3 regions of the Metabacillus sp. 84 genome follow, and region 3 is predicted to be linked to each of the others. Evidence: riboswitches for the same ligand, from Rfam matches in the RefSeq annotation. Region 3 holds a riboswitch; each other region holds the start of a gene.

Region 1 (3,351 bases), on a different contig from region 3:
AATTCTTTCATATGCTGCTCCTTTGCACCTTAAAATCCTTTATTCTACTATACGTCTGAAAAAGACAAGTATTCTGCAGAAAATTTCCGGTCATACAAAAAGCCGGCAGCTTTACCGCTGCCGGCTTTTCTCCTGAAAGATTTACATGCTTTGCACAACTTTTTCTTCAGTTGGCAGGCTTCCATTCTTCTTTTCCGTCTCTGCCACGATTACTGCGCATGCGGCATCCCCGGTAATGTTAAGTGAAGTTCTGGCCATATCAAGAAGACGGTCGATTCCAAGTATTAAGGCTATCCCCTCTACTGGAAGATTAACTGAATTCAGGACAAGTGCCAGCATAATTAATCCTACTCCAGGAACCCCCGCCGTTCCGATACTTGCAAGGACAGCTGTAAGAACAACGGTCAATAGAGCCGTGATCGTTAAATCCACCCCATAAACCTGGGCTATAAATACTGTAGCCACCCCTTGCATGATCGCCGTTCCATCCATATTAATGGTTGCCCCAAGAGGCTGAACAAATCCGCTGATTTGCTTTGGAACGCCAAGATTTTTCTGGGCTGTTTCCATCGAAAGCGGAAGAGTCGCATTACTGCTTGACGTACTGAAGCCAACGGTCATTGCCGGTGCAAATCCTTTAAAGAACCAGATTGGATTCTTTTTCGCAAAGATCATGACACTGGAACCATACGTCACGATTGCGTGAACAATAAGTGCAATAAGAACGACGATAAAATAAACTCCCATCGCTTTAATCGCATCGAATCCCTGGCTGCCAATTGCTGTCGCAATCAGACCAAACGTCCCGTATGGCGCAAATTTCATAACAAGCCCGACAAGATACATCATTAGCTCATTTCCTTGTTCAAGGACCTTTTTCAGAGCAGATGTTTTCTCCCCAAGAATCGCAATTCCAACTCCAATAAATACAGAGAATGCGATGATTTGAAGCATGTTGCCGCTCGCCATTGCTTCAATTGGATTTTTCGGGAAAATATTCAGCAGTGTATCTGAAACGGAAGGAGCTTCCTGCGCTTCATAGCTGGCACTTTCCGTATTAAACTCCCCAGCATTTCCAGGCTGGATGATGAGTGCCAAACCCAGTGCAATTGTAATTGCAATAGCTGTTGTCGAAAGGAAAAACCCAATGGTCTTCAAGCCGATTCTTCCAAGCTTCTTCGGATCTCCAAGGCCTGCTACACCAAGAGTAATAGAGAAGAAGACAATGGGAACAACGAGCATGTTTATTAAATTCAGGAAGATGCGTCCAAGCGGAGTAAATAGGAACGTATCCAGCTGTTTAAATAAATCCGGAGAAGTAACGTTTAAAATAATTCCGACAATAGCTCCGGCAATAAGTCCAATAATAATTTTCGTCGCTAGTTTCATAAATGACCTCCCGTTTTACGAATTGTTAGATTAGAAGTGTAGCCTAGCAGATTTACCCAAAACAAGATGCTTGTAAAACCCATTCTGGAAAATACGCAAAAAAGCCGCGAGAAGAGATCTCGCGGCTTATAGGGTCAAATTTCGGATCCGTAGCTTGACATTCCACTGAAGCGTCTCTTCTTAGGCTTACGAGGTTAGCTGTCGGATTCGGACGAAGAGAATATGTCCTACCTGTAAAAGGATTCACCCCTAGTGCGGCCGCACTGATTGGTTCCCCCGTTCCCGTGTGGGATTAAGCGCATAAATATGATTTTGTAGTTTCATTATATACGAATAGTTTGTCAATTTGCAATTACAATTTTTCGAGAAAAATCGTCATTTTATTCCAAAATAAGGGTATAATAGAAATTTTTTTAAATAAAACAGGTATTTTATCTTAAATTTCTGTTTGGTTTATGAAAACCAAGGGTATGGAATTTTATGTTAGCAGTCCCAAAGGCTGTATAAAAAAACGACTGGAGAGTGACACATTTGAAAATGACAGCAAAACTTTCTTCCATGTTTTTGATCCTTTCATTGGTTTTATTCGGTTGCGGTACGGCGAAGGAAGAAACAACTGCCGCTCCCAAAGAGGAGAAAACAGCTACAGGGTCAAAAGAGGATGAAGCGTCTGAAAATGGAACAGAAGCAAAAGAAGCAGAAGCAGCAGAAGCTGAGGAGCCTGCAGCGGAAGAAACAGAAAAATCAGAAGAACAGCCTGCAGAAGAATTAACTGCAGAACAGGTTTTGGAAAAGTCGATTGCGGCTTATGAAGATGTGAAGAGCTTCTCCAGTGAAATGACAGTGGACCAGACTGTTGATGATGGACAGCAAGAAATCAAAACGGATGCCTCTATGCAAATAGAGCAAAATATGGATCCAATGCTGATCCACACTGTAAATACAACGAAATCTGCAGCAGACGGGTCTGAATTTTCTTTTGAATCATATGTAACCAAAGACAACTCTTATGTATCTCAAAATGGCGGAGAGTGGGCCGTAATGGCCACAGATCCTAATAACCCAATGGTACGATCTGAAGCTCAATCAAACCCGGCGGCTGATTTGGAAGGATTACAAGAAGTTGCAGGAGATATTAAGGTCAAAGAAGAAGACAGTGAATACATCATTTCTATTGATGAACCGAAGGAAGAATTCCTAAATCTTTATGGAGATATGGTTAATCAAATTACTTCTTCTCTTGGCGTAGACGGTGCATCTGCAGAATTAACTGATTTAAAGCTCTCTTATTCAATTGATAAAGAGACCTTCTTGCAGAATACTACAACTGTCATGATGTCAATGACAGTAGATGTTGAAGGCCAAACCATTGCCCTCGATCAGAAAGTCGATGGCACGTTCAGCAAGTACAATGAACTGAATGACCTGGAAGTCCCTGAAGAAGTAACCGATTCTGCACAGCCAATGGAGTAAATAATCAAATTGGACCTGCCGGTGGACTAGTGTGACTGCGAAGAACCCCCACCGTCAAATGGTTAGCCCGTTTAAAGCTTATCCATACGGATATCCAATCTAAATAAAAGGCTCTGTTAATTTAGCTTTTGATTACAGCCAGCAGGCGTTCGTTTATCTTTGGGCGGGCGGTAAGCCTCCTTGCCGCTATGCGGCAGCGGGATCTGCCCTATCCTGCCGCTCTCAAACGTAAAGGCTCACGCCCTTCTTTTCAGTCAACAGGTTTTAGTAATCAGCCCCATGCTTTAACATAGCCAATTAAAAAATGAACCGGCTGCCTTATGCCGGTTCATTTTCTATCTATTAGATACGATTTTCATCTGTCTTTTTTGCTTTTTCTTCATCCTCGTCCATCATCCCGCGGGTAGCATTTTTGAATTCCCGGAGCGTTCTTCCTGCTGCTTTCCCAAGCTCCGGAAGCTTTTTTGGTCCAAACAGCAGCAGTGCCAC
Region 2 (5,361 bases), on a different contig from region 3:
ATACATATAGAAAGTCCTGGTTGAGCGTTTTTGCACTCATTCTCAGTCTTACCATGCTGCTGGCAGCCTGCGGCGGCAATACGGAGAGCCAGAAAGAAGAAGCGGCTCCTGAGGAAGCATACACAGTGAAGCATGCGATGGGAGAAGCAAAAATTCCCAAAAAGCCTGAAAGGGTCGTAGTTTTGACGAACGAGGGTACGGAAGCAGCCCTTGCAATGGGTGTAAAACCCGTTGGAGCGGTTCAATCCTGGCTTGGCGATCCATGGTATGACCATATTAAAGAAGATATGAAGGATGTTGAAGTAGTCGGCACAGAGAGTGAGGTCAATGTAGAAGCGATCGCAGCTCTTAAACCGGATTTAATTATCGGAAACAAAATGCGCCAGGAAGCGGTTTATGAAAAACTTAGTGCCATTGCACCTACTGTTTTATCTGAAACTCTTCGAGGAGACTGGAAAGAAAACTTCACTCTTTACTCAAAGGCTCTGGACCGTGAAGAAGAAGGAAAGAAGGTCATTGCAGATTTTGATGGACGGATTGATTCCATTAAAGAAGAAGCCGGTGATAAACTTTCACAAAAAGTATCGGTTGTTCGCTTTATGGCGGGAACGACACGAATATATTATAAAGATTCATTTTCCGGAGTGATTTTCGATCAGCTTGGCATGAAGCACACTGAAGCAGCTGATAAACTGTTTGCCAGCGACCAGGAGGATCAATTCATGAGAGAAGTAGGTAAGGAAGCGATTCCTGAGATGGATGGCGATCTTCTCTTTTACTTTACGTATGCACCTGAAGGCGATACAGAAGCCGTTAAAACCGAAGAAGAGTTTACAAAGGATCCCCTTTGGAAGAATTTGGATGCCGTTAAAAACGGGAAGGCTTATCAGGTAGACGATGCGATCTGGAATACTGCCGGCGGGGTAATCGCTGCTAACAAGATGCTTGATGAAATTGAAGAATATGTTGTAGAAAAATAATTTTTGCAAAAAGCTTCCGTGGTAAGGACACAGCATCCTTTCAGCGGAAGCTTTTTTTGCGCAGTTCCCTATATAGCTGAAGGGTCCCGCCAGGCATTGTTCAAGAGAGCGGTCCTGCTAAAAACCTCTCCATTAAACGAGCCTGCTAACATACGCCTTCAATGTCCCCCCCTGTCCCATGCAGCAAGTGCAAAAAATAAGAATATGGGATTTCCCCTTAGGGTAAAGATAAAACTAAGATTTAAATGAATCGGCAGGTGAAAAAATGGGACAGGCAGCTTTATGGGGAGCATTTGCAGGCTCTTCCATTCTGATTGGAGCACTGCTGGGGATGATGCAAAAAATCCCGGGCAGGATGGTTGGATGGATCATGTCTTTTGGAACAGGGGTGCTAATCGGGGCAGCATCATTTGATCTGCTGCAGGAATCGCTTGAAGGAGGGGGCATGAATGCGACTGCGGCCGGCTTTCTTGCAGGTGCTTTATTGTTCACCGTCAGCGAAAGCATGATTGCAGGAAAAGGCGGCCATCAGCGGAAACGCTCTAAAGAAAACCCTGAAAATCATTCAGGCATCTCCATTTTTATCGGGACTGTTATCGATGCCGTCCCGGAGTCTGTCATTATTGGGGTAAGCATCCTTCAGCAGGGCAGCGTCAGCATTTTGATGGTCGCTGCTGTTTTTATCAGCAACTTCCCAGAGGGACTCTCAAGCACCACTGGTTTGATGAAGGATGGATATTCCCGCAGAAAAATTTTATTTATGTGGATGACCGTCGTTTTCCTGGCTACGGTCAGTTCTCTCCTGGGCTACACGATGCTTCAAGATGCTTCTCCTGTTTTCACTGCCGCCATAGGCGCGTTTGCTGCTGGAGGCATCATTGCTATGGTTGCCTCCACCATGATGCCGGAAGCGTTCGAGGAAGGCGGACCGATCGTCGGAATGATTACCTCGCTGGGAGTACTTTGTTCCATGCTTTTATCCCAGCTTTGAAAAGAGAATCAATCATTTGCAGCACAAAGCTAAAAAATCTTCAGCCTCGGTTGTTTTTGCAAAGTACGGCCGTCTTACCCTGTTAAAATGTCCTCCTTCGGATACCGGACAATCTGTTTTCCAGCCGGAGTGGCGAGCGAGTAAATCAGGGTTAGCGGACCCAGCTTCCCTAAAAACATAATCATGATCAGAATGATTTTACCAAAGGATGAAATGGAGCCTGTAATCCCCATTGAGAGCCCGACTGTTCCAAATGCGGAAACAACTTCAAATAATATTTCCAAAAAGGCTTCATCCTCAGTGATGGTCATCATAAAAACAGCCCCGATAATGAAAAGGATCGATACGATACTGATTGATAAGGCTCTGACTATATACCCGCCGTCAAGTGACCGGTTGCCGATCAGAATATCTTTTTTCCCTCTTAAAAAAGTAATCGTTGCCAGAAAAATCACCAGTGCGGTTGTAAGCTTTATCCCCCCTCCTGTGGAGGCGCTTCCCGCCCCGATAAACATCAGGACAATAATATAGAAAAGCGACGCTTCATGCATTTGTGCCATATCCAATGTATTGAAGCCTGCCGTTCTTGGAGAAGCCGCCTGGAACCAGGAAGCCCAAAGTTTATCTCCAAGGGATAGAGAGCCAAGTGTTCCCGGATTGCCGTATTCCAGAATGAAAAGAATCAGCATGGATACTAAGTTAATAACAAGCGTAGCAATCAGCATGATTTTCGTATGGAGGCTGAATTTTTTGAACTTCTTTTTTTGCCAGACATCTACTAAAACTGTAAAGCCAATTCCTCCAATAATAAAAAGCAGACTGATTACAACATTAATAACAGGGTTTCCAACATAACCAATTAAGTTATCTGAAAACAGACCAAAACCTGCATTATTAAATGCTGAAATTGCATGGAATAAGCTATAAAACAATCCTTTTCCCCATCCTAGTTCAGGGACCCATACAAAAGCGAGAAAGATCATGGCAATAAACTCTATAGCAAATGCAAAAATGAACATGTATTTCACGAGGCGTATAACCCCGCCTAAATTCGTCTGATTTAGAGCCTGCTGGATGATCATACGGTCCTTCATCCCAACTTTTCTTCCAAGAACCATATAGATCAGCACGGCAAAAGACATAATTCCAAGTCCCCCAAGCTGGATGAGAAGAGCAATGATGCTCTGGCCGAAGACTGTAAATGCTGTACTTGGATCGACACTCGACAGACCGGTCACAGTCATGGCTGAGGTGGCAACAAATAGAGCATCCACCCATGAGATTCCTTCTGTTGTGGAATAAGGAAGCTTAAGCAAACATGTCCCCGCGGCAATCGCAACGGAGAATATAAGCACAAGCAGCTGCGATGGTTTAAGCTTTATGACTCTGGGGAATTTCATAGGCTACATTCCTTCTTCCTCAAAACGTGAGATGTCCTTATTTTTACCGATAACAAGCAGTATATCGCCTTTTTTTACGGTTTCTTCTTCAGCAGGAGATACGATCATATCTTCATTCCGTTGAATTCCCACAATGTTGCAGCCGAACTTGGATCGGACGTCTAATTCCAGCAGCGATTTTCTGTTTATTTTATCTGTCACCATCAATTCCGCCAGGCTGTGTTCCTTTGAGAGCTCGATGTAATCAATCATTTTTTCAGAACTTATGTGATGGGCAATCCTTTTTGCCATATCCCTTTCCGGATGGATCACCCGATTGACACCGATTTTATCAAGAACCCGCTGATGGTAATCATTTTGAGCCTTCGCCCACACTTCCGGGATCCCCAGTTCTTTTAACAGCAAAGAAGTCAGGATACTCCCCTCGATATCACCTCCAAGAGACACAAAGGCATGGTCCACATTTCTGACTCCAAGCTGTTTTAGCGCTTCCTCATCCATAGAATTAGCCTGCACTGAATGGGTCGCATAGGCAGCATACCGCTGAACCCGGTCGAGGTTTTTATCTACGGCCAGAACCTCTCTCCCAAGCTCGTGGAATTCTTTTACGAGGCTGCCTCCAAAGCGTCCTAATCCAAAAACTGCAAATTGTTTATCCACCGGTGAAATCTCCCTCTAAGTTAGATTGAATCTTCCACACTTCATTTCCAGTGAACTTTCGAAGTGGGAGATTACTGAAAACAACGCCCTTACGCCTTCTGCTAAAAAGGCTATGCCCTAAAGCTTTTTAACATCTGTTGATTGGGGCGCAGAGCGTAAAACCCTGCACTTGGGGGATCGGGGAAGACTCACCGCCCTCCCAAGGATAAGGGAACGCCTGCCAGCTGCAATCAACAGCCTGATTTAACTAAGCTGTTTAAAAAAATCCACACAAAAAAGCACAGAGGACTGCCCCTGTGCTTAACTCGACACAAGTTCCATCGGCCTCTCCAAACGCTTACGGGGTTAGCTGTCGGGTTAGGGCATGGAAGTAGCCCTTTCTGCTAGAGAATTCACCCCAAGCGGCGATTATCCGCCACACGTCCATGGGTCCCCCGCTCCATTAAGGATTAAGCGATATAGGTAGTGAAACAATGATAATAAATAATTACGAGAGTATATTACTCCTGTTACAAACCAGAGTAAAGAACGAAAATAACCTCTATATCTTCATTTTATCTGCTTATGATGAGTTTTCCGGCCTATTACAGCCTATTGCTTAACCAGCCTTCGATTTACTGGTTCCTGCGCCTGATTATCATATGAAAATTTACGCTTTTACTGAAGTGAAGCTTGAAGAGACTTTTCCTGCCGTTGTTTAATCCAGAGATTTTTTAACCGTGGCGGACGGTGGCGGGTGATGCCGGTCTTATGCCTTCCCCATGACTCAGCACCGCTTATAGATAAGCTAATCCAATAAACATAATAAAAAACTCTGCAGCCGCAGAGTTTAAGCTGTTTTTCTTTTATTTGCGCTTTTAGCAAACAGATAAACGGCTATGACCATCAAAAATATAATAATAAGCGGAATCATATAGGGCTGAGCAGCTTCCTTAATATGCATCCAGTTGCTTCCAAGCTGAATGCCGAGAATTAAAAATAAAATGGTCCACGGGATCATGGCTGCAACAGTATACACTGTAAATTTCCAAACAGGCATTTTGGCTACGCCCGCCGGAATCGAGATGGCATGCCTTACAACAGGAATAAACCGCGCGAAAAAAATGACCCCTGTTCCGTATTTTCCAAACCATTGCTCGGATAAGTCGAGGTGTTTTTTATTGACGAGAAGATACTTCCCGTATTTCTCTAGAATCGGACGGCCCCCGTAATACCCAAGCCAATAAAGAAACAGCTGAGCCAGTGTTCCTCCAATTACTCCAGCTGCAACAGCTCCGGCAAATCCTATTCTCCCTAAGGAGACCAGATATCCTCCATAACCAAGCACAAT
Region 3 (5,361 bases):
ACGACGTTTCCTTTTTGTTCGTGCAATCCTTTTACGGCACCGGTGATAATACCGATGGAGGAGAAGTTTGCAAAGGAAACGAGGAAAACGGATATGATCGCTGTCGTCCGTTCGGAAAGCTCTGTCATTTTCGACAGATCCAGCATGGCGACAAACTCATTGGAGACGAGCTTGGTTGCCATTATTGTACCGGCTTGTACAACTTCTGCTGCAGGTACTCCAATCATGAAGGCAAATGGAGCAAATACATAACCAAGCATCGTTTGGAACGTGATACCGAAAATAATGCTGAACAGGTCATTAATCGCTGCAATAAGAGCAACAAATCCAATCAGCATAGCTCCAACGATAATCGCTACTTTGAATCCGTCCATGATGTATTCGCCAAGCATTTCGAAAAAGGTCTGCTTTTCCCCCTCTTGAACCTGGACGAAGTCCTCTTCATCTGTAACCTCGTACGGGTTGATAAGATTTACGATAATAAATCCGCCGAAAAGGTTAAGCACCAAAGCTACAATGACAAACTTCGGATCGATCATTGTCATATATGCTCCAAGGATAGAGGCCGAGACCGTTGACATAGCTGATGTGCATAATGTGTACAACCGGTGATCCGGCAGGTATCCGAGCTGTTTCTTAACGGATATAAATACTTCAGATTGACCGAAAATAGCTGAGGCAACTGCATTATAAGACTCAAGTTTGCCCATACCGTTTATTTTGCTCAGGACCAATCCAAGGTATTTGATGATAAGCGGAAGAAGTTTAATGTGCTGGGCAATTCCGATTAAAGCGGAGATAAATACGATCGGAAGCAGGACATTCAGGAAAAAAGGCATTTCTTCTGCGTTTGCGATTCCGCCAAAAACAAAGTTGATTCCACTTGCGGCATACTCTAACAGTTTCGTGAATAAGGCAGAAATTCCTTCAATGATAAACAAACCAATGCCTGTATTTAAGAGGATGAAGGTTAAGATTATTTGAAGTACAAGCATGATGATGATCGGTTTATACTTAATTTGTTTTTTATTGTTGCTGACTAAATACGCCAGCAGCAGAACGACCGCAATCCCTAGTAGCGGAATGATGATATTCAATGCTGAAACCTCCTTATGTAGTAAACGAATGATGACAAGGGACCGTATAAGCAATTGCTGCATGTACTTATCTTTACCCAAACTTTCCCAAGCTAGCACACGGCTGCAGAAAAAACTGTCGATTAATGACGTCGAATGCCCTTTCCTATTATACTGATTTCCAACTAATAAGAAAGGGGTTAATTGAAAAAAATGAATTCGTTTTCTTAATAGGAACAAGTAAAAAGTCATAATCTTCCGCAAAAGTATGAAATTCAGAGCAAATTCCGGATATTGGAACGGCAATGAATCACAGGCTGGCTTATAGTAAAAATCTCACATTTACATAGGGCTATGGGTGAGAGTAATATAGACATGAAAATGTAAATGGCTTAATCCCGCACAGCGGGAGCGGAGGAACCAATTTTCAGGGGCTAATTCTATTTATAGAAGGGATGAAAGAACTCTTTCGCCATCCTGCCCGTCAGCTAACTTCGCAGGCTAAAGCGAAGGAGGTCACGAGACCGCCTTGTTCTAAAGGGCTTTTTATGCTGTTTTTTTCTGCAGCTTTTGCCTTTTGGAAATCGACGGTCTTTTTGTATTGCCGAACTATATACGAAATCAAAAAGGGGTTAATATGCAAAATGAACATAGCGTTTTTCTTGCTCCCAAAAAAAGAAGTCATTCACTTGCCCGTTCAATCGACCATGAGACAGGCGCTGGAAAAGATGGAATACCACCGTTATACGGCCCTTCCGCTTTTAGATGATGAAGGAAGATATGTTGCCACCCTTACGGAAGGCGACTTGCTTTGGAAATTAAAAAATACTCCCAACTTAACTTTTGACACGACGAATAGAATCAGTATCAGTGAAATAGAACTGCACCGAACGAACGAACCTGTTCCCATACATGCCAAAATGGAAGAGATTATTTCCAGGGCAATGGAACAGAATTTTGTTCCTGTAGTGGATGATCAGGGGATATTTATCGGTATTATCCGCAGGAGGGAAATTATTGAATATTGTGCGGAGCAGCTCTTTAACAAAATCTGAACATTTATGGATGTATTTCATATAAACCGATAGCTTCGCACTCGTAATGGGTTAACTGGCATCTATATGGAGACACTAATTCTCATAATCATTAGCTTACTGGGAGGATTATCGATGTCTGAATCTGAGTTCCAGATCTACTGCGAAACCGAATTTGCTCCATTGAAGCATGTTTTATTGTGCCCTGCGAAATATTTGAAAATTGAAGAGGTTATTAATGAGACACAAAAACATTATCAGCATGAAAAATTAAACACAGAAAAGGCTGCCAGGCAGCATAAAGAGTTTGTCCGGATTCTTGAGTCTCAGGGTATTGAGACGCACCTTCTGGAACCGTCTGAAAAGTACCCCGAGCAAGTGTTCACAAGAGATATAGGGTTTACGATCGGAAGGAAGATATTTATTGCCAATATGGAAATGGACATCAGGTTTGGAGAAGAAGCTTTATTAAAGGAATGGCTGACAAACGCAGATGCTGAATTCGTGGATTTGAAGGGGGCTGGAATTGAGGGGGGAGATGTCCTCATTCATGGCCGGACCGTTTATGTAGGGATCAGCGAAAGAACTTCCTCTGAGAGTGTTCCACTGCTTCAAAATTATTTGCCGGGGTATGAAATCGTTCCTGTTCCGATTAAAAAAGAATACCTCCATCTGGATTGTGTGTTTAATATTATTTCGGAAAATGAAGCGCTTTTATATCCACCGGCACTTAATCAGGATGAAATTGATAAGCTGTCGGCACGATTTAACATGATTGAAGTAAACGAAGAGGATCAATTCAGACTGGGTGTGAATGTGCTCTCGATCGACTATAAGAAGCTGATCGCCCTGCCAGGTAACAAGCACACAAATAATCAGCTGAAGAAACTTGGTTATGAAATCATCGAAGCCGATCTATCGGAAATTATTAAATCAGGTGGCGCTTTCCGATGCTGTACTCTTCCGTTGTTAAGGGGATAAGCTGCGCCTTTAGGCTATGCAATAAATAGCGGCTGCACCCATTCTCTTATTTCACACTTAAAGTAAATCCAACGTATCCCTCCCTCATGAAAAATCAACCCTGATATGGATCAGTGTTTTACCTGTAACGCATATGATCTACATAAAGAGGGGGGGAATGTTTATGAGGCGCCGTTTCACTGCTTTTTTGATTGACTACATAATCATAGTGGGATATGGGATGGTATTGGGTCTTTTATCTCCTCTGTTATCGCCTTTGTTTATGGGTAATGCGTTTACTGCGCATCTTAGCAGCTTTTTTATTTTAACGTTGCCTGTGTATTTGTACTTTAGCATTTTTGAAGCTTCTCCATTTCAGACGACCCTGGGGAAAAGAGCAGCAAAATTAAGAGTAGCGGGCTCAGTAAATACAGGGGTAAGTCTATCCAGGTCACTTGTTCGATCGATGATAAAATTTTTACCTTGGGAGATGGCTCATTTTGCCGTTTGGAGATTTTTTTTGCCGACCGATTTGCCAGAGCTGGTCATAATCATGGTTGCCTACGCTGCAAATGGTGCCGCCTTGGTTTATTTGATTGTCCCTTTTTTAAATCATGACAGAAAATTCATTCATGATTGGGCATCAGGAACCAGAGTGGCGGTGAAAGAAAGGAACTGACCTGGATTAGGCACCTCCGTTACTGGGTTTTGCAGTGGACTATGTCCCTTATATAGGCTTAGCCTCCTTTTTCCATTGCTTCATACAGTATATCTGCAAGATGATATGCTTTCATTTTATCGCTGAGCCCTTCCCGTTCAATCCCGAGCTGCATTTGCAGAAGGCATCCAGGGTTGGCGGTTGCGATTACCGCTGCATGTGAGGCTTTTGCCTGCTCCATTTTATGATCAAGAATTTGCATACTCATCTCTGATTCAACAATATTGTAAATTCCGGCTGACCCGCAGCAGCGGTCTGCATCCTTCATCTCCCTGAGCTCGGCTCCTTTAATGGCATGAAGCAGTTTTCTGGGAGCGGAGGAGGTGCGCATGACATTCTTAAGATGGCAGGAATCCTGATAGGTAATTACCCTGGAGGAGAGAGAAAGAGGGATGCTGTGATGAAACCCGCACTCAATCAGCACCTCTGTAAAATCCTTAAGTTTTGCGGAAAACGCTTCTGCCCTTTCCCGCCAGTCCGGTTCATCCTGCAGGAGATGACCATATTCAATAAGAAAGGCTCCGCAGCCGCCTGCATTGGTGATGATATAGTCTGCATTCAGATTCTCAAAAGCCTGAATATTTCGTTTTGCAAGCTCTTTTGCTTCCGCTTTTTCTCCGCTATGTCCGTGAAGGGCCCCGCAGCATGCCTGGTTTTTCGGAATGACGATCTCACAGCCAGCTGCCTGAAGGAGCTTGGCGGTCTTATTATTGGTGTCCATAAACATCGTATCCATTAAACAGCCGCTGAAAAAGGCCACACGTTTAGAGGCCGCTCCTTGAGAGGGCAGGAATTCAGGACGATTTTTCAATTCTTTCATCGGCGGTACGGGAGGGAGCACTTTCTCCATTGTCGCCAGCGTTTCAGGAAACAGCTTCAGAACCCCGATATTCCGGGCAATCTTCTGCAAGCCCGACCGCTGATAAAACCCAAGCAGACCGGTGATATTTCTCATCCTGCTCTGATGGGGGAACAAATGGTGGAATGCAGCCTTCCTCAACACCCTGACAGGAAGGGAATGCTTTTTATTTTGATTGATAATATCGCGTGCTTCCTCCAGTAAATGTCCGTACCTCACACCTGATGGACAAACCGGCTCACATGCCCGGCAGCCAAGGCAAAGATCCAATGACCGCTCCACATCTTCATCAGGTTCGATCAATCCATCGACGACGCCCTTCATCAAAGCGATCCTTCCTCTTGGTGAGTGGGCTTCGTCAAAGTCTGACTCGATATATGTCGGGCAGGAGGGAAGACAGAAGCCGCATCTCATACAGTTCAGCAGTTCATCTTCATTCATGCGCTGCTTGAACTGGTCTTGTATTTTTTCCCTTTCCTGTTCTGTTGTCATGATGACACGACCACCCTTTTTCTTGTGTCTTTCGCAAATACTTTCCCCGGGTTCATGATGTTGCCGGGATCCAGCGCGTTTTTAACAGCTTTCATTGCCGATATGCCAGCTGCCCCTAATTTTAATTCGAGATAAGGTGCCTTCATTTCACCGACTCCATGCTCTCCGGTAATGGTCCCGCCGAGTTCTATTGCTTTTTCAAATATTTCTGCAAATGCTTTT

What was found. A riboswitch is a leader RNA that binds a small molecule or an ion and turns the genes downstream of it on or off. The one in region 3 is predicted to bind cyclic di-AMP.
Region 1: another riboswitch for cyclic di-AMP. It lies ahead of ACQCV8_RS01185 (dicarboxylate/amino acid:cation symporter); the one in region 3 lies ahead of ACQCV8_RS16395 (CBS domain-containing protein).
Region 2: another riboswitch for cyclic di-AMP. It lies ahead of ACQCV8_RS01175 (potassium channel family protein); the one in region 3 lies ahead of ACQCV8_RS16395 (CBS domain-containing protein).

What each region holds. Positions count from the first base shown of each region.
Region 1 covers NZ_JBNILN010000001.1:217,702-221,052, forward strand. Annotated here, with positions in the region: gene ACQCV8_RS01180 (DedA family protein) at 1-11, opposite strand, end outside; gene ACQCV8_RS01185 (dicarboxylate/amino acid:cation symporter) at 142-1,389, opposite strand; cyclic di-AMP (ydaO/yuaA leader) riboswitch at 1,559-1,698, opposite strand; gene ACQCV8_RS01190 (DUF6612 family protein) at 1,927-2,862, shown strand; gene ACQCV8_RS01195 (twin-arginine translocase TatA/TatE family subunit) at 3,205-3,351, opposite strand, start outside.
Region 2 covers NZ_JBNILN010000001.1:212,256-217,616, forward strand. Annotated here, with positions in the region: gene ACQCV8_RS01160 (ABC transporter substrate-binding protein) at 1-980, shown strand, start outside; gene ACQCV8_RS01165 (ZIP family metal transporter) at 1,246-1,971, shown strand; gene ACQCV8_RS01170 (TrkH family potassium uptake protein) at 2,046-3,371, opposite strand; gene ACQCV8_RS01175 (potassium channel family protein) at 3,375-4,031, opposite strand; cyclic di-AMP (ydaO/yuaA leader) riboswitch at 4,352-4,497, opposite strand; gene ACQCV8_RS01180 (DedA family protein) at 4,861-5,361, opposite strand, start outside.
Region 3 covers NZ_JBNILN010000011.1:98,116-103,476, reverse strand. Annotated here, with positions in the region: gene ACQCV8_RS16400 (NupC/NupG family nucleoside CNT transporter) at 1-1,097, opposite strand, end outside; cyclic di-AMP (ydaO/yuaA leader) riboswitch at 1,456-1,594, shown strand; gene ACQCV8_RS16395 (CBS domain-containing protein) at 1,721-2,131, shown strand; gene ACQCV8_RS16390 (dimethylarginine dimethylaminohydrolase family protein) at 2,246-3,091, shown strand; gene ACQCV8_RS16385 (RDD family protein) at 3,255-3,749, shown strand; gene ACQCV8_RS16380 ((Fe-S)-binding protein) at 3,808-5,139, opposite strand; gene glcD (glycolate oxidase subunit GlcD) at 5,136-5,361, opposite strand, start outside.